Regions from separate parts of the Vibrio sp. STUT-A11 genome, predicted to be linked through region 3. Evidence: predicted binding sites of a transcription regulator. Region 3 holds the regulator's gene; each other region holds the start of a gene.
What was found. Region 3 encodes PurR, which represses purine synthesis genes. Its sites were predicted from a motif close to TNANGNAAACGTTTNCNTNA; they were not measured.

Region 1 (7,938 bases), 450 kb from region 3:
TAGGAGCTTCGTCGTATGCCGCGAAAGCATGTCCGCTAATAATGAGACCAACTACCATGGCCAGCTTTTTTTTGTGAATATTAAGCATCATTGATTTTCTCGTAGGATTGCGTTTGTTGGTTGCCATAATCTATGGCTATATAATAATGTCAGACCTGTATTTACAGTTCTCACTTGGTATTCTTACTTTTAGTTAAACACCATTAAGTTTGTTTCTCGATCATTATCCAATTTATTGACCCTTTTATACTTTGCTATTGTTTGCACGTAATAACTCTGCACTGTGTGGAAGTAAGTCAATTAAAAAACACGAGTTAGTTACAGTTAAAGATTGGTGACGCCAGGCGTCTCGAAGTTGAACTTCAGCAAAGTCGATAAAGTTGTTTAAGTCGATGTTCAAAGTTCTGGTTGTCTCAGAACGGTTAAATATTCCTATTGCTACGTCACCGTTTTCCAATTCTTTCGTCCAAACTTCTATGTCACCTTCCAGCTCAAAACGGCGTGTAGGTGAAACTAAAGAATCCTGATTGATATCGATCACTTCGGAGTTGGTGATCAAATTTAAGGTAAACTCATCGAGTTGTTCGATATCGCAACTTAGCATCAAAGGAGCCGATAAGAGCGCCCACAAGGAAACTTGCGCATATTGCTCTTCATAGGACAATCGTGTGGGATTAAACTGGGTGTTTTTGCGGTTAGGGACACCGATGTGTCCAATTTGTAGCATATCTGGGTCTGGATATCGGCCGGGAGAAGAGAAAGCTTGCCAAGGCGCTTGAGAAAAACCGATTTTTGAGACGATTTCCCAAGAATCGTGGATGTCCCCTGTTGTACGCCAGCAATGGCACCAGTTTGTTAACTCAGCGGCGTGGTCAAAAGGCGCATCATTTGACAAGCTAATCACAATATTGGCATGAGTTTTCTTCGTGTCTTTCCACATACGCATTGCGGTCGGTGCATCATTAGGTTTCCAGTCTAATTTAACGAACTCAAATCCCCAGTCGGCAAACTGCTGTATATCCTTATCAAAAAACCACTCTCCAACATGGTTTAGCCCGTTTGTATTGATACTTGGATAACGGCCAAAAAACTGATGAAATTGTTCACGATCTCGCTCGGCAAGATAGTAGTTTTTGTAGTCCCCTTGCGTGTTAGGTGCGCTGCTTCCAATAAAACCAGCGTACGTTGCCTGCCATGGCGTCGTGTAGATTCCTGGTTTTAAGCCCAGAGATTTTACAAACTGACACATGCTGTGCATATCGTTGAATCGTTCATTGGCTTGCAGAGCTAACGTATTCTGGCAACGCTCCCCTTGCCAACAATCATCGATATTGATATAGCTCCAGCCATAATCAATTAAACCTTTTTCTACAAATGCTTGTGCGGTTTGTTTTATAGCTTCTTCACTAATCAGTTCACTATGGCAGTACCAACTATTCCACCCCATAGGAGGTGTCAGGCATATTTTCTCGTCAATACACAAGCGAAGCGTTTTAGTATCTTCCCCATGAACGTTACGAACGGTCATTTGAATCTCATGAATTCCTTTTGATTGCACAATGCCCGATATGAGTCCGGTACTCGAGTTAAGGGTTAATCCTGCAGGTAAGTCAACGGCAATATATTGCAGAGGTTTAGCGCCGCTAGCCGCTACTTTATGTTGAAAAGGATAGTTGGGATAATATCCAAATGTTTTAGCGCCATTAATACGAGGTATTTGGCTAGCTTTAGGTGTACGAATTGGGTAAAACGACATAAAAAATCCTAACGAACTCTAGTACACAGTGGACGATGAGTTCTTAACAGAGAGTGATACACGAGGGAATTTTAATAACACTCACTGAAAAAAGATGGGAGCTTGCAAATCTTTTCTATTAAACATAGTTTCAAAGATTTTAAGACGGACGTCTCAAAAACCTTTCACCAAACCGTATGTCCAATCAATCACTTAGCTTGCACAACGATTGGTTTGATTGGTATATGCCAAAAGAGACAAACAAAAAAAAACCAGCCCGAAGGCTGGTTCTATCAAACAAAATCGTTGAGGACTATTCCCACTCGATTGTCGCTGGTGGCTTACCAGAGATGTCGTAAACAACACGTGAAATGCCATCAACTTCGTTGATAATGCGGTTAGATACTTTACCTAGGAAGTCGTATGGTAAATGAGCCCAATGTGCTGTCATAAAGTCGATGGTTTCTACTGCTCGTAGAGATACAACCCAATCGTACTTACGGCCATCGCCCATTACGCCAACTGAACGTACAGGTAGGAATACCGTGAACGCTTGAGACACTTTGTTGTATAGGTCTGCTGCGTGAAGCTCTTCAATAAAGATAGCGTCAGCGCGACGTAGCAAGTCACAGTACTCTTTCTTGATCTCGCCAAGAACACGAACACCCAGACCAGGGCCCGGGAATGGGTGGCGGTAAAGCATGTTGTAAGGCAGACCTAACTCAAGACCAATCTTACGAACTTCATCTTTAAATAGCTCACGTAGTGGCTCAACCAGACCCATTTCCATATCTTCTGGCAGGCCGCCCACGTTGTGGTGTGATTTGATCACGTGCGCTTTACCAGTTTTAGAAGCTGCTGATTCGATTACGTCTGGGTAGATAGTACCCTGAGCTAGCCATTTTGCGTTAGCCAGTTTCTTAGACTCTTCATCGAATACGTCTACGAATACGTGACCAATTGTCTTACGTTTTTCTTCTGGGTCAGACTTGCCTTTTAGCGCGTCAAGGAAACGCTCTTCTGCATCAACTTTGATGATGTTGAGACCGAACTTGTCGCCAAACATATCCATTACTTGCTGACCTTCGTTCAGACGAAGCAAACCGTTATCGACGAATACACACGTTAGCTTGTCACCAATCGCGCGGTGAACCAGCATAGCAACCACTGACGAATCTACACCACCAGAAAGACCCAGGATAACTTCGTCGTCACCGACTTGCTCTTTAATGCGAGCGACTGCGTCTTCGATGATAGATTCAGAGGTCCATAGACGCTCACAACCACATACGCCCAGAACAAAGTTCTCTAGCATTTGTAGGCCTTGTTTGGTGTGAGTTACTTCTGGGTGGAACTGAACGCCGTAGTATTTCTTCTCTTCGTTCGCCATCGCTGCGTAAGGACACGTGTCTGTCTCACCAACTTTTACGAAGTCTGCTGGGATTTCTACTACTTTGTCGCCGTGGCTCATCCAAACGTCTTGAATCGCTTCAAGATCTTTAAACAGTGCAGATTCGCCAGAAACTTTAACTTGTGCGTAGCCAAACTCACGCTCGTTTGAGCCTGCTACTTTACCACCTAGCTGCTCTGCCATGGTCTGCATGCCGTAACATACACCAAAAACAGGAACACCTGAGTCAAATACGTATTGAGGTGCGCGTGGAGAGTTTTCTTCCGTTACGCTTTCAGGACCACCAGATAGGATGATGCCATCTGGATTGAATTCGCGAATATCCGCTTCTTCTACGTCCCAGCTCCATAGTTCACAGTAAACGCCGATTTCACGTACGCGACGAGCAACTAGTTGAGTGTACTGAGAACCGAAGTCCAAGATCAGAATACGTTGGTCATGGATATTTTTAGTCATTTTGAGCAGTCTTTTTTAGGCTAAGTGATTAAAACCGAGGCGAGTGTACTCGCCTCTTCTTAATGCTTCAAGGAAAAAGCAAACGTTTTCGTTAGGCAATTAGTTACCTAGACGGTAGTTTGGCGCTTCCTTAGTAATCTGAACGTCGTGTACATGAGACTCTTGCATACCTGCACCAGAGATACGTACAAATTCAGCTTTAGTACGCATATCTTCGATAGTTGCAGAACCCGTTAGACCCATGCTTGAACGTAGACCACCCATTTGCTGGTGTACGATCTCTTTTAGGCGACCTTTGTATGCGATACGGCCTTCGATACCTTCAGGAACCAGCTTGTCTGCTGCATTGTCAGACTGGAAGTAACGATCAGAAGAACCTTGAGACATTGCACCCAGAGAGCCCATACCGCGGTAAGATTTGTACGAACGACCGTTGTACAGAATCACTTCACCCGGTGCTTCTTCCGTACCAGCAAACATAGAACCAACCATCACACATGACGCGCCAGCTACGATTGCTTTACAGATATCACCAGAGAAACGGATACCACCGTCTGCAATGACTGGTATGCCGTATTGGTTAGCAACTTCAGTTGCATCTGCGATAGCGGTAATTTGAGGAACACCAACACCCGTTACGATACGAGTCGTACAGATAGAGCCAGGGCCGATACCTACTTTCACTGCGCTTACGCCAGCTTCGATAAGTGCTTTAGCACCAGCACCTGTAGCCACGTTACCACCGATGATATCTAGGTCTGGGTAAGCAGCACGAGTTTCTCGGATGCGAGTCAGAACACCTTCAGAGTGACCGTGAGAAGAGTCGATAAGTAGAACGTCCACACCTGCTTCAACAAGAGCAGCAACACGCTCTTCGTTACCAGCACCAGCACCAACTGCTGCACCAACGCGTAGACGACCGCGTCCATCTTTACATGCGTTTGGTTTACGCTCTGCTTTGTGGAAGTCTTTCGCTGTGATCATACCAGTCAGTTTGAAATCATCATTTACAACCAGTACTTTCTCTACACGTGCTTCGTGCATTTTTTCTTGCACTTCTTCACGAGTTGCACCTTCTTCTACGGCCGCCAGTTTTTCTTTTGGCGTCATAACTGAAGATACTTTCTTAGCAAGGTCAGTAACAAAGCGAACGTCACGGCCAGTGATGATACCAACAAGTTCGTTGTGCTCAGTGACAACAGGGAAACCTGCAAAACCGTGCTTTTCAGTCAGTGCGACTACGTCAGCGATGGTAGCGTCAGGGTTTACTGTTACTGGATCTGTAACAATACCTGATTCGAATTTTTTAACTTTACGAACTTCAGCTGCCTGCTGCTCAATAGACATGTTTTTGTGGATAAAGCCAATGCCACCTTCCTGCGCAAGTGCAATAGCGAGACGAGCTTCCGTCACGGTATCCATCGACGCAGAAATCATTGGAATATTCAGGGCAATATTTTTCGTTAGCTGAGTGCGAAGATCAGCTGTGTTTGGGAGAACGGTGGAGTGTGCTGGCACTAGCAGTACGTCGTCGAATGTCAGCGCTTCTTTGGCAATTCTTAGCATTTGCAATATCTCACAATTAAAGGAGTAAAAAAAAACAATCCAAAGTCTCATCGTTTCGCATAATGAGGGTAACCGTTTTGGTCAACGAGTTACATTTGGATTAGATATTGCGGAGGGATTATACGTTCAACACAATCGATTGACTACAAGTTTTTTTAATTTTTTTCTTGCAATTACCCCCTTGCTATGTATTATATTTCCGCTAATTTCCATACTCACGTCTACGAGATTAGCTGTGCTCTCCCAGACCAATCAAAACATTTTCACTGTTTCCCGTCTTAATGCAGAAGTTCGTCTCCTGTTGGAAAATGAAATGGGGATCGTCTGGCTTGTCGGAGAGATCTCAAACTTCTCAGCTCCCGTCTCTGGTCATTGGTACCTGACGCTTAAAGACTCTCGCGCTCAAGTAAAATGCGCCATGTTCCGTGGCAACAATCGTCGTGTAACTTTCAAGCCTGCTAACGGGAACCAAGTATTAGTAAAAGCACGCCTCTCTCTCTATGAGCCGCGCGGTGATTACCAACTTATCATCGAAAGTATGCAGCCAGAAGGCGATGGTCGACTGCAGCAAGAGTTTGAAGAACTCAAGATGAAACTGGCTGCTGAAGGTTTGTTTGCCCAAACAAACAAACAGACATTGCCAGAACACCCGAAACGCGTGGGAGTGGTAACCTCAAAAACTGGCGCTGCACTTTACGATATCCTCGATGTATTAAAACGCCGTGATCCTTCTCTTCCTATTGTGATTTATCCAACCATGGTTCAGGGAGAAGATGCCGCTATTCAAATCGCACAAGCAATTGGTCGTGCAAACAGCCGTAATGAATGTGACGTGCTGATCGTTGGCCGTGGTGGTGGTTCATTAGAAGATTTATGGTGCTTTAACAACGAGATCCTTGCACGTACGATCTCGGCCAGCCAAATCCCTATCATTAGTGCCGTTGGCCACGAAGTCGATGTAACGATTGCTGACTTCGTTGCCGACGTACGAGCACCAACCCCTTCGGCAGCTGCGGAGCTGGTAAGCCGCGATAACAGTCATAAAGATCAAGCTCTCGTCACTCGTCAACATAAATTGGCGAGCGCAATGCGTTACTATTTGGCACAGCAAAAACGACAAGCAGCGCAACTGCTACACCGTTTAGAGCGTCAACATCCTAGCTATCAGTTGCAGCGTCAATCACAGCAATTAGATGAACTGGATGTACGACTACGCAGAGCAATGCAACGCTTCATCGATTCTCGTCAACAAGCGATTGAGCGTAAACACCACCGTCTACAGTTGAACTCTCCTGTCAGACACTTAGCTCAGCAAAAATCGAGGCTAGACCGTGTCGAGCAAAAGCTGTTGGATGCCATGGATCGCAAATTACTGACTGTGCGTCATCAACTGGCAATGGCTGCAGAAAAGCTGGAGGCAGTGAGCCCGCTTGCGACCCTCAAACGTGGCTATTCCATCACGCAAACAGAGCAAGGCAAGGTAATTACACAAGCTGAAGATGTGAAAACGGGCGACCGTCTGGTCACCCGTTTAGCAAATGGCGAGATTCGCTCGACCGTCAATTAACCCAGTTTAGCGTTAGTCAATCTTTTGAAACTCAAATCGAACTCGAGATTTTGATTTGAGTTCATTACAGGTATTACAGAAGTAATTCGCCGCCCCACAAGCCTGGAGCTTTTCCAGTTCAGCGTCACAATCGGGACAAAACCCTACCTTTTTGAAATCGGAGTCACACTGGTTACAGTGATACTGACCCGTCCACTCTAATTCAACGTCACAAGTCGGACAAATATTCTGCTGCATACGCCTTTACCTTACTCATTTTTTGATCTCATTATTCAAAATTTGCCACGCCAAACAATGATCGCCGTCACTGCTTTTGAGATATCGGATTGATGCGTTACTCATTAGGGCATATAAAGATCTTACTCTGATCTTCGGATATTACCCACTTGATCAGCGATCACCCCCTAAAAGAATATTTATATAACCACACACCGAAAGCATAAGTTACATATTCTGCATTTCAATTTCAAACAGATAAAAACACTAAAACGAAAGTTAAAAAACAAAGAAAACAGAACTTAATAAAAAGATCTAATTATCTAAAAACGCTTTTACTTCGGTGTGCATTTCGATGCTTTGCGCACCACATTCTCGTAAGGTGAAGTGTATTGAGCCAAATTCATTTAAGTGACTGGCATGCGTGCCACCACAAGGGATCACAGCGATTTCACCCTCTCCCAGATCGCACTTCCAATAGCGAGAATCGGTAAGATTCTCACCATGACACTCAATAATGATCGACTCGTCACGCTGAAGCCATTCGGATAGCTGAGCATTGACCTTATGTTCTATATCACTAAGGTACGACAGCATATCTGCGCTGTTTAGCCCTCTTTTTCGAAGTGTTTTACCTAAAATACGTATCCAGACATTTATCCACAGTAGTCGTCATAGTCGTTGTTCTGTGTTTTGAAGATAAAAAAATACCCAAGCAAAACTTGGGTATTGTTGAATTCGATTACTTACGGTTTTTAACCGCGGACATCATACGCTTGCGCTTACGTTCCTGAGAAAGCGTAAGTTTATTCGTACGGTTCTCAAATGGGTTCTCACTGTTCTGGAAGTTAATACGGATTGGTGTACCCATAATTTCCAGAGACTTGCGAAAATAGTTCATAAGATAACGTTTGTACGAATCTGGTAGCTCACGAACCATATTACCGTGAACAACCACGATTGGTGGATTATAACCACCTGCGTGTG
Region 2 (7,938 bases), 1.4 Mb from region 3:
GAGGCATGGCAGAGAATGAAGCCAGGTGAGTATGGTCTGTTTCATTTAGGTGAGTTGGTTGATGATAATGCAGCAGCGCTGAAAGACGTTGCATTCGCGCCAAAGAAAGTCGCCAGCCAGGCACCGACGGAACCTCTTGAGTAACTAACACTTTCCAGCAATTAAAAAGGCAGCCAGTGTGATAAGGCTGCCTTTTTGATTTGGTTTTGAGTTTACCCGAAGAGTGCTACTCTTCCTCAGCGGCAGCATAGCCGTGAGCGCCAAGCTCTTTGCCGTCTAACCACGCTTTGCCGTCTTGCATCTTTAATCTGTCTTCAACAAGCCATTTGGTGACAATCGGGTAGATTTTGTGCTCTTGGGTTTGAACACGAGCGGCAAGGGTGCTCGCATCATCATCTTCAAATACCGGTACTTTTGCTTGCAGAACAACCGGACCACCGTCTAGCTCTTCTGTTACGAAGTGCACACTGGTGCCGTGCTCTTTATCTTGAGCGTCAATCGCACGTTGGTGAGTGTGTAAGCCTGGGTACTTTGGCAGTAGCGAAGGGTGAATGTTGATCATCTTACCCATGTAATGTTGAACAAATTCGCTGCTGAGGATACGCATGTAACCAGCCAATACCACTGCATCTGGTTGATATTGGTCGATTTGATTCATCAATTCTGCATCAAATGCGTCACGTGACTCAAATGCCTTTGGGTCGATAAAATGGCCTGCAACATTAAATTGTTTCGCGCGCTCTAATCCGTAAGCGTCCGCTTTATTTGAGAAAACGGCAGCGACTTGTGCGTCAGGCATATTCGCTTCACACGCTTCCAGTATCGCTTGTAGGTTACTGCCACTACCAGAAATGAGGACCACTATATTTTTCATGATGTTGAGACTGCCTTACTACTGTAGGTTTTTAAATTATACCAATGTCAGCAAGAATGATTCTCTTATTGCTAGCTTGGTATCACCTACTATTTAAATGGTTTTCGAGTTCCAGATAGCAAAATGAGGACATAGCGTCCTCATTCTTTTTACTTTTTGAGCAAGAATCGCAAGTTAGTTAATTTCAACTTGTTCTTCATTTGCTTCTGCTTGAGCGATTTCACCAATCACCCATGCGTTTTCGCCTTCTTGTTGCAGAAGTGCAACCGCTGCTTCCGCTTGATCTTTAGGCAGGGCAACGATTAGACCAACACCACAGTTGAATGTACGGTACATTTCGTGTGTTTCTACGTTACCTTTCTCTTGTAGCCATTGGAAAATCACTGGCCATTCCCAGCTGTTACCGTCGATCACTGCTTTAGTGCCTTCAGGAAGAACGCGCGGGATGTTTTCCCAGAAACCACCACCAGTGATGTGAGAAATAGCATGAATGTCGTGCTTCTCAATCATTTTAAGTGCTGATTTGATGTAAATCTTAGTTGGTTCCAGAAGGTGCTCACCGATAGTACGACCTTCTAGCATTTCGTTTTTGTCTGCGCCAGATACTTCAAGGATCTTACGAACCAGAGAGTAACCGTTTGAGTGGGGGCCGCTTGAGCCTACTGCGATAAGAGCATCACCCGCCGCTACTTTTGTACCGTCGATCACTTCTTCTTTTTCTACAACGCCTACACAGAAGCCAGCTACGTCGTAGTCTTCACCTTCGTACATGCCTGGCATTTCAGCAGTTTCGCCACCGATTAGGGCACAACCCGCTTGCAAACAGCCATCTGCGATTCCAGAAACAACGTCTGCTGCGGTATCGACATCTAGCTTGCCTGTTGCGTAGTAATCAAGGAAGAACAATGGTTCAGCGCCTTGTACGATCAGGTCGTTTACACACATTGCAACCAGGTCAACACCGATAGTGTCGTGCTTGTTCATATCCAGTGCCAGGCGAAGTTTTGTACCTACGCCGTCAGTACCAGAAACCAATACAGGTTGTTTGTATTTTGTCGGCAATTCGCATAAAGCGCCAAAACCACCGATACCACCCATCACTTCAGGGCGACGAGTACGTTTTACCGCACCTTTAATACGATCTACAAGCGCGTTGCCTGCATCAATATCAACACCAGCGTCTTTATAGCTAAGAGAAGAGTTATTACCACTCACAGGGAAGTCCTCGGTATTTAAGTTGGATATGAAAACGGCGCTATTCTACCAGTGCTTAAATACAGATAGCAAACGTTTGCGCGAGTTTTTTTCTTCAGTGATATATCCTGCTTTCCCCGTGGAAATCATGTATAATCTGAAGGTTTGTTTAAATATTGCCTATTATAGCCGGAGATGGACATGAAAGTTGTTGAAGTAAAACACCCTCTAGTAAAACATAAAATTGGTCTAATGAGAGAAGGTGACATCAGCACAAAACGTTTTCGTGAGTTAGCGACTGAAGTCGGTAGCCTACTTACTTACGAAGCGACAGCAGACTTTGAAACAGAGAAAGTTACTATCGATGGTTGGAATGGTCCAGTAGAAGTTGACCAGATTAAAGGTAAGAAAGTAACCGTTGTGCCAATCCTGCGTGCTGGTCTGGGCATGATGGATGGTGTTCTTGAGCATATGCCAAGTGCACGTATCAGTGTGGTAGGTATCTACCGTGATGAAGAAACGCTTGAGCCAGTACCATACTTTAACAAGCTTGCTTCTAACATTGATGAGCGTATCGCACTGGTTGTTGACCCAATGCTAGCAACTGGCGGTTCTATGATCGCGACTATTGACCTTCTGAAAGAGAAAGGTTGTAACCAGATTAAAGTACTTGTTCTGGTAGCAGCGCCTGAAGGTATCGAAGCGCTAGAAAAAGCACACCCAGATGTTGAGCTATACACTGCGGCGATCGACGAGAAACTAAACGACAAAGGTTACATCGTTCCTGGTCTAGGTGATGCGGGTGACAAGATTTTCGGTACTAAATAAGCGTAAAACAAAACGCAGATTCAGTTCTGAACAAAAAACAAAGGCTTGGTTATTACCAAGCCTTTTTTGTACGTGTCGAATTGAACTTACGATTTAGTTCGCTTTGTCTTCTTCGATCTGAGCGTTATCAACTACATGGTTTTCACCCAAGTCATGAGGAAGAACCAGGTTAAGAATGATTGCCACGATACCGCACAAGCTAACGCCTTGTAGGCTGAATTCACCAATGCCGAAAGCCATGCCACCAATACCAAATACTAGCGTAACAGCAACGATAACCAGGTTACGAGATTTGTGTAGATCAACGTGGTTTTTGATCAGCGTGTTCAGGCCCACGGTAGCAATAGAACCAAACAGTAGGATCATGATGCCACCCATTACCGGTACAGGGATGGTTTGCAGGATAGCGCCTAACTTTCCAACTAAAGCCAGAACAATTGCAGTCACGGCTGCCCATGTCATGATTTTTGGGTTGAATGCCTTGGTTAGCATGACTGCGCCAGTGACTTCACTGTAGGTTGTATTTGGTGGCGCGCCGACCATAGCAGCAGCCATAGTTGCTACCCCGTCACCCGCGATTGTGCGGTGCAGACCAGGTTTTTTAAGGTAATCTTTGCCTGTCACATTTGAAATAGCCAGCATATCACCAACGTGTTCCACTGCGGGTGCGATAGCCACTGGGATCATAAATAGGATGGCATTGATGTTGAATTCAGGCGTAGTGAAGTTTGGCATCGCCAGCCAAGCTGCTTGAGCAACAGGGGTAAAATCAACCACTCCGTAGGCAAGAGAGACAGAGTAACCCGCTAAGATACCACCAACAATTGGTACTAGCTTCAAGAAGCCTTTCGCAAACACGCTCAGTGCAATAGTTGTTAATAGTGAAACGGCAGAGATCATGACCGCTGCATCACCATTGACCAATTGAGCAGCACCGTCACCTGTTTTACCAATCGCCATATTCACAGCGGTTGGAGCCAAGCCCAGGCCGATAACCATAATCACTGGGCCAACAACCACTGGTGGCAGAATCTTATGAATAAAGCCTACGCCACGAACTTTAATCGCCGCGCCCAGGGCAATATAAACCATACCTGCTGCCATTAAGCCACCCATAGTTGCACCGATACCCCATGTTTGGATACCGAACATAATAGGAGCAATAAACGCAAAAGAAGAAGCAAGGAAAATTGGGACAGAACGTTTAGTGATTAATTGGAAGAGGAGGGTACCAACACCAGCGCCGAAGAGTGCTACGTTTGGATCAAGGCCAGTCAGAAGAGGCACGAGTACCAAAGCACCAAAAGCGACAAAGAGCATCTGAGCGCCTTGTAACGCATTTTTCATAATCATTTCCTATTTAAAGATATGCAGACAAATCCGGCGAATAGTACCACTCAGCAAACGTTTGCGACAATGGTCAGATCAAACTTTTCGATGATTTTAAGTGGATAAAATAGGCCTTTAGAGCGATTTTCTTACAAAAGTGCCTGTTTTGTGGACCAAAGTTCATGTTTTGTTAGATGAGGCGCAAAGTAAAGGATGTAATAACGTGTCGCGCATAGCGCAAGGTGTCATGTTGGAAACGGGTATTTTCCTTTATCTCGAGCTCTGGGGAATTCACTTTTTGGATACGCAGATGGATTGATAACAAAAAAGGCCCACTTGTTTATCCGTTCTAAACACTGTGCCGCAAATGACGTAAGTTGGTCAAATTCCAAGCTATTTACCCATGAGTTGCCTTGCTCAAGGTTTGATAGTTGCTTATTATGCTTTCTCTTATTTAAAGGAAAATGAAAACTATGCGCTATTTAGCTCTTATACTGATAGGTTGGTTGTCCCTGCCCGTGTATGCACTTACGCAGGTAGATATCTATCGTGCTGAAGTGGTTATCGACAGCGAGCAAAACAACGGTGAGTCTTTGGCTCGTGAACAAGGTATGAAAGAGGTGATTGTTCGAGCGACTGGTTCTCAAGCTTCTTTAAGCAATCCGGTTATTCAAAAGGCATTGAGCTCAAGTTCTCGCTACATTTCTCAACTCGGTTACGGGCAGGTTGAAGGCAAACCAAGTTTGAAAATGCGCTTCAGTAGTAGTCAGATTCATTCTCTTCTGACTCAGGCGCAGTTGCCATCTTGGTCGGCTCACCGTGCCAATATTCTCGTCTGGGCGATTGAAGAGCATGCTTATGAGCGTACCATTGCCTGGGAGCACTCAGACTCGCCGAAGGTTTCTGCATTGCACGCCGCAGCCGAAGCTCGAGGGTTACCGATTACTTTTCCAGTCGGTGACTTTGATGATGTGACCGGTGTTAGTGTTTCAGACCTATGGGGTGGTTTTGCTGATCCGATAGCAAAGGCTAGCCAACGTTACCCGGCAGATGCCGTGCTGGTGGTAAAAGCTCAGGGCGATCAAGTTCGCTGGACGTTATATGACCAATCACCATCGGCTATTCTTGTCTCTCAACGTTCTCCTCGTAGTGGGGCTGCATCTGGATCGAATGCGATGAATGAAATGGTTGATGGGATTACCGATTATTACGCAGGTAAGAGCGCCGTGATTGTGTCTGGTGAAGCTTCTGATGGGATCACGATGAAAGTGGTCAACATTTATTCCGCGAAAGACTTTTTCCGTTTAGAAAGCGCGTTAAACAAGCTTAACTCTGTTGCTGGAACTGAAGTCAAGCGTGTTCAAGGTAACGAGCTAACTCTTAAACTTCATTTATTGGCTTCTAAAGAAACGTTTGAAAAAGAAGCGTCATCGATCTCGCAACTGGGTGAGTACCAAGAGCCAATAAAGCCAGTGGAAGAAGTTGCGCCTTTACAACCAGCTCAAGATTCAGTGCAAACAGAATTGGTCACGCAAGAAGCGCAATTGGGGTCAGATGTTGTGACCGCTGACGCCTCAGTTGAAGAAGTAAAACAATCAGAGCCTGTTGTAATTAAGCCGGTGCAAGAGCAGTATGACGTAATTTATGAATGGACCTCTAGTCAACGTTCATAGAATGCTAACATTTTGAAAGTAATAAAAAAGAGTCACAAATCGCGACTCTTTTTAGTTTCATCGTTGGCCTTATTTGTTGAACTTCGCTTTTTCCTCTTTCTCTACTTGGGATAAGCGTTTGAGTTTGAGGCCCAACTCTTTGCCTCTTGCTCTCGCAAATAGAATGTTGCCAAAAAAGCCTAGCGTCGTTAGCAAAAGCTCGACCGCTGCGAGCCAACGTTCTCCGCCATCGACATATAAAATGGTTAACGCGTGCAAAAAGTACAGCATTAACACAAAGTTTGCCCAAGCGTGAGTATAGGGTTTGCCCGCCAATATACCCGGCAACGGAAGCAATAATGGAATACACCATGCAATCGCAAGCGTTGTGCTACTCAAGTGAGGGTGAGGAGACAGCGCGAGTTGCCAAATTGCTACCCAAGCCAGTAAAGCCAAGTTGCCAAACAAAGCTAAATAACGATAGCTTTTCGTTTGTGCACTGAGTGCAGGTTGGTCAAAAGATTCAGACATCGATTTACTATCCTTGAATTTACTCGCTAGCTTTCAGCTTGAGTGCTGCTGTTGCTAGTCGTTTACCCAACTTCTGTGCCAGGCGGGCTTCGTCATTGGTGAGCGTTGGCTTTTTGCCGACACTGCTCGCGCCATATGGCGTACCACCCGACTGAGTTAAGTGCAGCTCTGGTTCTGCATAAGGAATTCCCAATAACATCATCCCGTGATGCAACAATGGCGTCATCATGCTTTGTAGTGTGGTTTCCTGACCACCATGCATCGAAGAGGATGAGGTAAATACACACGCTGGTTTATCGATTAAGTCTCCACTTACCCACAAAGGTGTGGTTTGATCCCAGAAGTGCTTTAAAGGCGCTGCCATGTTGCCAAACCAGACGGGACTACCAAATGCAAGACCATCGCATTTTTTCAGCTCTTCTAGAGTAACAATTGGATCGGAAGGGGGATGTGAGTGAGGTGACAATTCTTCAACTGTACGCAAAATTGCTTCGCATTGAGGAGTCGATTCAACTCCTCTTGCTATCTGTCTTGCCAGTTGTTTTGTTGCGCCGTGACGGCTGAAGTACAAAATAAGGATCTGGCAATCCATTTATAGAATATCCAACACTTGCTCTGGAGGGCGACCGATCTTCGCTTTGCCGTTTGCGACAACAACAGGGCGCTCAAACAGTTTTGGATTTTGTGCCATGGCTTCGAACAGTTGTTCATCACTGACTGACGCATCACCTAAGCTCAGTTCTTTGTAGTCGGCTTCTTTGGTACGCATCATGTCGCGAACAGCAGAGAACCCTAGTTGAGTATAGAGTGCTTTTAGTTCTTCCACGCTAAGTGGGTTATCCAAATATTTTACGACTTCTGGTGTAACACCATTTTTTTCCAGCAGCTCGAGAGTTTGACGGCTCTTTGAGCAACGAGGGTTGTGATAAATCACGACTGACATGGTTTTCTCCATTTCGTTATTGTAATGCCATGAATCGATCTCTTTGGATCATGAGTTGGTCAATACGAGCATCGTATCGTGCTTGCTCTAAACTGCCCAACTTAGCCATTTTACTTGCTTCACTATAATATTGAATCGCTTTATTCCAATTCGCGCGTAATGCCAAGATTTCGGCGCGCGCAGCCAACTCTTCATCGTTACGTCCCAACTCGTGATAAGTCTTCGACAATAGCTGCCAACCATTGGTATCTTCAGGGTTGTCATGGGTGTATCGTTGCAAAATACGCACTGCTTGATCATATATATTGGCTTCTAGCAGGGCATTCGCATAGTTAATCGTCAGAACTTTATTCTGTGGATTACGCGTCAATGCTTTACTCAGCATTTCCACCGCTTTATCTGGCTGTTTTTGCCCAATATACAGATCGGTCATCGCATCAAGATAAAACGGATTTCCTGGGTCTTGTGTCAGCAGTTTGTTCAGTATTGGCTCTGCTTGTGAGAACCGCTTACTGTCCAAGTGAACCAGAGCACGACCATAATCAAACGCTGGCATGATATCGGCGGTGGCTTTCTTCTGTGTTTGT
Region 3 (7,938 bases):
TAATTGATTACACTTAAAGGATATCTGAATTTGATTTTGTGGTGCCAGAAATAGAGCATCATTCAGGAGCCTAAAATGCAAGAAGTGAAAGCTTTTAATGAAAAACGTGCCGAAATTTACTGGTGGTTTTCTAGCTTATTCGCCAAAGAACTAACAGACAAAGAATTGGAGACTTACCATAGTGTCGAAATTCGTAGCTTTTTGGCGGGCTTAGGTGAAAATGAATCTCTCAAGCCCTCGATAGATAACCTTGTAGACGCACTGAACCGCCTACAAGACCGCGCAGATGCTCAGCTAGAGCTTGCTGCGGACTTTTGTGAGCTGTTCTTAAAAACCGAAAAGTACGGTGCGCTTCCCTACGCTTCTATGTACATTGGCGAATCTGGTTTGCTCAATGACAAGCCAGCAGAAGAGATGGAAAAGTTGATGGCTGAGTATGGTGTCCAAGTTGACGACAATCTAAAAGAACCAGCCGACCACTTAGCGGTAGAACTGGACTTCTTGGGTAACATGATCATCCGCTCTAATGAGTTTGAACAAGAAAAACATATGGAAGCAGCCTTCGTTAAACAAAATGCATTTATCGAAGGTCAACTCATGTCTTGGTTACCACAATTCTCGCAAAAGTGTCAGCAATTGGATGACTTTGGCTTCTACGCCAGCGTCGCGCAACTATTAATTGCATTTTGTAAACTGGACAGCGCTTACCTTCTTGGTGAATAATTGCCGCCTGTTTTAGGGAGCCTGGCTATTAGGTTCCCTATTTTTTATTCGTTAACTATTAAAATTGTTCCAAGCGCTCGCTTTCTAGCAATCAAAATGTGACTTCAGAGACACAAAACCATTGCTGAAATTATTGCCAGCCTGCTCGCATAGGGCTAAAATGTGAACGCAAACGATTAAATATGATTTTATGTAAACCGCTGAAATAAAGCGGTTTTTGTGTTTTCTTAATAGGTTGATGACCTTTCTTCACTCGGTTGAAGAAAATGAGCATTATCGACCGCTGTTGCTACTTACCCTCTACCGACTTCGGAGTAACCACTGCTAAACAGACTCAGCGCCATTGTTAATGTTGCGCTAAGTTTACACAAACACTCAGCACTAGGTTTATCTTCCACGGTATATTAGTAGCTCGATACAGGACACCATTTATGGCCACTATAAAAGACGTTGCTCGATTAGCCGGCGTTTCTACCACCACTGTTTCGCACGTTATCAACAAAACGCGCTTTGTTGCAGAAGCAACGCAAGAAAAAGTAATGAAAGCGGTTGATGAGCTTAACTATGCACCAAGTGCGGTTGCTCGTAGCTTAAAATGTAACTCAACGCGAACTATCGGTATGTTGGTAACGCAATCTACCAACCTATTCTTCTCTGAAGTTATCGATGGTGTAGAAAGTTACTGCTACCGCCAAGGCTACACACTTATCTTGTGTAACACTGGTGGTATTTATGAAAAGCAACGAGATTACATTCGCATGCTCGCCGAAAAGCGTGTCGATGGCATACTGGTGATGTGTTCCGACCTGACAGAAGAGCTGAAGCAAATGCTTGACCGTCACGCTGATATTCCAAAAGTAGTCATGGATTGGGGTCCAGAAAGCTCGCAAGCAGACAAAATCATGGATAACTCAGAGGAAGGCGGTTACATCGCGACTAAGTATCTGATTGATAACGGTCATACCGATATTGCTTGTTTAAGTGGTCACTTTGAAAAACTCGCATGCCAAGAGCGGATTGCTGGATTCCGTCGAGCAATGGCAGAAGCAAACCTACCGGTAAACGAAGACTGGTTTTTTGAAGGTAACTTTGAATGTGATACCGCTGTTTTGGTCGCAGACAAAATTACCGCAATGGCAAAACGCCCAACAGCCGTATTCTGTTTCAATGACACCATGGCGTTGGGTCTCATGAGCCGTCTACAACAGAATGGCATTAAGATTCCTGACGAGGTATCCGTCATCGGTTACGACAATATCGAGTTGGCAGAATACTTTTCGCCACCGCTAACAACGATCCACCAACCAAAGCGTCGTGTCGGTAAAAATGCCTTCGAGATTCTGCTTGAACGTATTAAAGACAAAGAACACGAAAAACGCATTTTTGAAATGCAGCCAGAGTTGGTCGTTCGAAATACAGTGAAAAAACTCAATTAATGACCAGTAAGCGCTCACCTGAGCGCTTATTTTTTGTCCGGAAAAATAACTTTATCACCCTTTTGTTCACTTTAGTCAGCAAACGCTTTATAAGTTACTGTTTTTTTTAAACACGATCCACCTCACATCGCCTCAAACTTGTGCTCAGCCTTCAATCTCAAATACGAAACTAAACCCATAAAACATGGTCGTTTTATTGAAGCAATATCACAATTTGATCTCTGAAATGTGATGTTAATTCAAGATAAAAAGTATTCTCTACCTGTCACGCACAGGGCAAACCATCCGAAAGGGTGGGACGCAAAGCTTCCGGCCTTAACCATTCGATAAATGGAAGGTAGCGGGGTTACCGATGGCAAATATGCATATAATGAGTTTACCCTTTAATGACATTGTGCTTGCATGTATTTGCTACTCTCTCGGACCTGACTTTTGGTGGCGTAATATTAATTACACCGAGATAACACATCATGGATAAACCGATACTCAAAGATTCTATGAAGCTATTTGAGGCACTTGGTACGATCAAGTCGCGCTCAATGTTTGGTGGCTTCGGACTTTTCGCTGATGAAACGATGTTTGCACTGGTTGTGAATGATCAACTTCATATACGAGCAGACCAACAAACTTCATCTAACTTCGAGAAGCAAGGACTAAAACCGTACGTTTACAAGAAACGTGGTTTCCCGGTCGTTACTAAGTACTATGCGATTTCCGACGACTTATGGGAATCCAGTGAACGCTTGATAGAAGTAGCGAAGAAGTCGTTAGAACAAGCCAATTTAGAAAAAAAGCAGCAAGCCAGTAGTAAACCTGACAGGTTGAAAGATCTACCCAATTTACGACTAGCGACAGAACGAATGCTTAAGAAAGCTGGTATTAAATCAGTAGAACAACTTGAGGAAACTGGCGCATTAGGCGCTTACAAAGCGATACGTGATACGCACTCCGCAAAAGTAAGCATTGAGTTGCTATGGGCTTTAGAAGGGGCGATTAACGGCACTCATTGGAGCGTTGTTCCCCAATCTCGAAGGGAAGAGCTAAAAAGTGCGCTCTCTTAGCCGAAAGAGATAAACCTTTTCGATGTATAAAAACCGCAGTTTCGACTGCGGTTTTTTTTGAAATTTTTTCCAGCCTCAAACTGTCTGTTATTTTGTATATCAAATGATTGTTATGAGTACCATATTTAACTACTGGTACCTGTTAACGTTTTAGAGCAAGGCTGTTCTTCTGGAGTACGACAATGAATAAAAAACTGGTTTTTGGGTTAATACTGCTGTTAACGATAATTTTATTAGCCGTTAACTTTAGCCAGTACCTCACTTTAGAGAACGCTAAAGCCCAGCAAGACGCACTTAACGCCTATATCGATCAACGGTTTGTCTTTGCTGTTACGCTCTATTTCGTCGCTTATGTCGCGATCACCGCGTTTTCTATTCCCGGTGCAGCGGTCGTCACTCTGTTAGCCGCTGCTCTATTCGGCTTTTGGACTAGCTTACTTCTCGTCTCATTTGCCAGTACGATCGGGGCAACGTTAGCTTTTCTGAGTAGTCGTTACTTATTACGAGATTGGGTACAAACAAAATTTGGTTCAAAGCTCAACGCGATTAACCAAGGCGTCAAAAAAGACGGGGCATCTTACCTACTCTCATTACGATTGATCCCTGTATTTCCTTTCTTTCTAATCAACCTATTGATGGGATTAACCCCGATGTCTGTTGGCCGATTTTATTTGACCAGCCAAATAGGTATGCTTCCAGGCACCGCTGTTTATCTCAATGCAGGTACTCAACTGGCAACGATTGAAAGCCTCTCTGATATCGTTTCACCGAGCGTGTTAGCTTCATTTGCGTTGCTTGGGCTTTTTCCTATCATTGCTAAATGGCTGATGAATAAATTCAGACCCACTCAAGTGCAGCCAAATGGAAACTCTTGATGAAGATATTTATTGCGAAAAACCCGGCAGAAGCGCATATCGTTTGTGAGTTGCTGAAAACAGAGCAAATTTTTTGTGAAGTACGAGGAGAAGGCATTTTCGGATTGAAAGGAGAGTTACCATTCGGCGACGATACCGACCCTTACGTTTGGTTATTGAATCCAGAACAGAAGATGAGAGCCTTGGCTATTATTGAAGCCTATCAAAAACAGACACAGCCAAACACCTATCAAGATTGGACATGCCCTAAATGTTCGGAACTCAATGAAGGCCAATTTGGCGCGTGCTGGCAGTGTGGCTATCAGATAGATGAAAGGGGATAGGTAGTTAAGGGGATGGGTAGTTAAGGCGATAGGTCCTAGATCCTAGGTCCTAGGTCCTAGGATTGCTCGCGGGGACTTCGGTGTTTTTATTGAACGTTGGTATTTGTTGTTTTGGAATACGGTGCGCTTCGCTTACGGAAAACTGAATACAGCAAGAGAGCTAGAGCTCCCCTAGGGCCTAAAACCTAGGACCTTATAGATTACGCAACTAACGTTTGTTGCTTGATGAACTCAATCGAGTACTGATTAAAATCCTCTGGACGTTCTACATTACAAACGTGGCCGCAGTTGGGGATCTCGCGAAGCACACTCAGTTTATGTGCCGCAACCATCTCTTTCACCGGTTGGATGAACATGTAATCTCTGTCCCCCATCAAGTAGAGGGTTGGAATCGCTAATTCTCTGTCTTTAAAGTACTTCATTAACGGGTTCACATCCGCCGCCAAAATAAACCAACGCTTAAACTCTTTTTGACAGAGCTTTTTAGCTTCTCTTATAAACAGGTGCCGAGACTCGCGTTGATTACGCTGTGGCATCACAATATACGCGAACAACTTGTACAGCCACATGTAAGGCAAGATATGTTTGCCAAAGTTACCCAGTTTAACGAGTATTTGTGATCGTGTATTGAGGCGAGTAACCGCACCACCTAACACCATTGAATCCACTCGGTCAGAGGCCAACTCGGCAAGATTTCGCACAATGATCGTACCTAATGACATCCCGACAAAATGCGCAGACTGGATTTTTAAGTGATCCAAAACTTTTAAGATATCTTGAGTCACTTCCGTGAACGTATAGCGACTGGTCATCAATTCTTTCAATAACTGATTTGACTTCCCATGTCCTCGCAGATCTATCAGCACTAAATTAAAGTGCTGTTTATAGGCTTTAATTTGCTTAAACCAAATTGAAGAACTGCCACCAGCACCGTGCACGAAAACCACCCACTCATTACTGGTGGGATGCAAGTAGGTTTTATGGAAAAGTAGCGGCTCAGTCATATACCAGTAATAATAGTATTGTTATTAAATTAGAGGGTGCAATCCTATCACATTAGGGTTACACGCGATAATAAAGGCACCGCTTTAGGTGCCTTTTGTTACAATTTTAGATTAGTGCAAATAATGTCAATGCGGAAAAGAAAACGTTAATGCTGAGTGGTAAAGCTGCAAATATTCTTCTGCAGCTTTACGCCAGCAAAAATCCTGTTGCATTGCATGCAGTTGAACCCGTCTCACTTCCTCAGAGTTTTGTGCATATAGTAACAATGCCCTGAGCATGGTTAACAACAAAGCTTGCGGTGTTGGATCATAAAATACAAAGCCCGTCGCATCAGACGGGTCAGCATCATAATCATTGACACTGTCTTTTAGACCCCCAACGCCTCGCACAATAGGCAAAGTACCATAAGCCATGCTGTAAATCTGATTGAGTCCACACGGCTCAAATTCAGACGGCATCAAAAAGAAGTCAGACCCAGCTTCAACCAAATGAGCCAGCTCATTATCATACGCTTCAACGAAGACAAACTTATCTGGGAACTGTTCAGCAACTTCGGATAAATGTGTAGCAAGAACAGGATCTCCCGTCCCGACTACAACTAATTGGACGTCGTGCTTTAGAAAGTCCGTCAACACTGGCAGCAAATAATGTAGCCCTTTCTGCATTGTCAGGCGACAAACCATGCCAAACATAGCACAGTTGTTCTCGGCCAAGTTCAGGCGTTGTTGCAGTGCTTTTTTACAAGCACTTTTGCCTTCAACCATACTTTGTTCACTGGGTTCAAAATTCAGTGGCAAATAAGCATCTGTTTTAGGGTTCCAGGCACTGTAATCACAACCATTGAGAATACCGACTAAATCATTCGCTCGTTGTTGGAACTCCCAAGCCATTCCATGACTACCAAGCTCTGTCTGCAACTCTTCGGCATAGGTAGGGCTAACTGCGTTGATTTTATCCGCGTTTAATACACCCGCTTTAAGCATCGCGATGTGCGTTGAACTAACCCCTGCATCGGGTACATTTCGACTGTGAAACTCACGCAGGCATTGCACCTCATCGTAGCGAAACACGCCTTTAAACACCGCATTATGAATCGAGATCACGCTGCGGATATTTGCATAAAACGGGTCTGAGCCGTATCGATGCTTCAACAAAAATGGTACAAGGCCAGTGTGCCAATCATTGGCATGGACGATGTCAGGTCTGAAGTCCAGCTTAGGTAGCATGTCTAAGCAAGCCGCACTGAAAAACGCAAAGCGCTCACCATTATCTGAGTAGGCTTCATTATTCTCAGCGTACATTGATGGGCGATTAAAGTAAGATGGGCAGTCAATCAGGTAAACTGGCGTATCACTAAGATACAGCCTCAGTACTCGATACTCGGTGTGCGGCCACGAGGTTAGCTGTGTCTCTAACAGCACCTCCGCCTCAGCCAGCCTTTCAATACCATGGTATGCAGGAATGGTAATACGTACATCTTGCTGAAGACCGTGAAGCGCTTCCGGCAGTGCCTTGGCTACATCAGCCAAGCCACCACTTTTAATCAATCCTTCGACTTCAGACGCTACAAACAGAATAGATAAGTTGTTAGTAGCCAACTCGTGCTCCTTTAGGAATAACCACAATACCATCATCCGACACGTGGAAGAACTTCTTATCTTCTTGAAGGTTCACCCCAATTTGCGTGCCAGGTGCGATATCGGCGTTCTTGTCCACAATTACTCGACGTAAAACACAGCCTTCACCGATTTTGACGTCACCCAAGAGTATACATTCGCTGATATCGCAGGCAGATGCAATATTACTTCGAAAACCAAGTACCGATTTTTCGATTCGAGAGCCCCGAATATAGCTGCCATTACACACTAGGCTATCGATAATTTGCACACGACCGTTGTCTGAATCGGTGAACGTTGCTGGTGGTAAAGGCGGGTAATAAGTATGCAGCGGCCATTTACGGTTATACAGAGAGAATGGCGCATCTTTTTCTAGCAAGTCCATATGCGCTTGCCAGTAAGCATCAATCGTACCGACATCTCGCCAGTATACTTGTTCTTTCTCGCCACTGATTTTATTGGTGCTAAAATCATAGACAAACACATCCCCACGAGGGAACATTTTAGGAATAATGTCTTTACCAAAATCGTGGGTAGATTCTTCATTGCTCGCATCTTCGATCAATTCAGAGAACAATTCTTTCGCTTCAAAGACATAGTTGCCCATCGAGACCAACGCATAGTCAGGCTCTCCAGGAATCGACTTTGGACATTCCGGTTTTTCTTCGAAGCCAATCATACGACCTTCACTGTCGACTTCGATTACACCGAACTGAGAAGCTTCTTTAAGCGGCATACGTAAAGCCGACACAGTCAGCGAAGCTTGCTTTTTGATATGGAAATCAAGCATCTGCTTAATATCCATTTTGTAGATATGATCAGAACCAAAAATACAAACTTGGTCTGGTTCTTCCATTTCCATAAAACGAAGGTTCTGATAGATAGCATCTGCGGTGCCT

Region 1: a site for PurR is predicted at 5,233-5,252, ahead of guaB (IMP dehydrogenase). Genes of this name have one in related genera too.
Region 2: a site for PurR is predicted at 4,293-4,312, ahead of OO774_RS03875 (uracil-xanthine permease family protein). Genes of this name have one in related genera too.

The regions. Positions count from the first base shown of each region.
Region 1 covers NZ_AP026763.1:2,700,607-2,708,544, forward strand. The annotation lists gene OO774_RS12675 (ABC transporter substrate-binding protein) at 1-91, opposite strand, end outside; gene OO774_RS12680 (putative Ig domain-containing protein) at 245-1,756, opposite strand; gene guaA (glutamine-hydrolyzing GMP synthase) at 2,049-3,602, opposite strand; gene guaB (IMP dehydrogenase) at 3,702-5,168, opposite strand; gene xseA (exodeoxyribonuclease VII large subunit) at 5,404-6,735, shown strand; gene OO774_RS12700 (zinc ribbon domain-containing protein) at 6,748-6,972, opposite strand; partial or broken gene OO774_RS12705 (alanyl-tRNA editing protein) at 7,267-7,618, opposite strand; gene der (ribosome biogenesis GTPase Der) at 7,694-7,938, opposite strand, start outside.
Region 2 covers NZ_AP026763.1:823,773-831,710, forward strand. The annotation lists gene OO774_RS03855 (class II glutamine amidotransferase) at 1-144, shown strand, start outside; gene purN (phosphoribosylglycinamide formyltransferase) at 227-874, opposite strand; gene purM (phosphoribosylformylglycinamidine cyclo-ligase) at 1,049-2,089, opposite strand; gene upp (uracil phosphoribosyltransferase) at 2,270-2,896, shown strand; gene OO774_RS03875 (uracil-xanthine permease family protein) at 2,990-4,243, opposite strand; gene OO774_RS03880 (DUF2066 domain-containing protein) at 4,699-5,898, shown strand; gene OO774_RS03885 (DUF2069 domain-containing protein) at 5,968-6,408, opposite strand; gene wrbA (NAD(P)H:quinone oxidoreductase) at 6,428-7,000, opposite strand; gene arsC (arsenate reductase (glutaredoxin)) at 7,001-7,351, opposite strand; gene OO774_RS03900 (M48 family metallopeptidase) at 7,368-7,938, opposite strand, start outside.
Region 3 covers NZ_AP026763.1:2,249,478-2,257,415, forward strand. The annotation lists gene torD (molecular chaperone TorD) at 76-723, shown strand; gene purR (HTH-type transcriptional repressor PurR) at 1,155-2,159, shown strand; cyclic di-GMP riboswitch class I at 2,425-2,513, shown strand; gene OO774_RS10570 (TfoX/Sxy family DNA transformation protein) at 2,630-3,220, shown strand; gene OO774_RS10575 (TVP38/TMEM64 family protein) at 3,403-4,095, shown strand; gene OO774_RS10580 (DUF2007 domain-containing protein) at 4,095-4,418, shown strand; gene OO774_RS10585 (alpha/beta hydrolase) at 4,619-5,422, opposite strand; gene glgA (glycogen synthase GlgA) at 5,549-7,021, opposite strand; gene glgC (glucose-1-phosphate adenylyltransferase) at 7,011-7,938, opposite strand, start outside.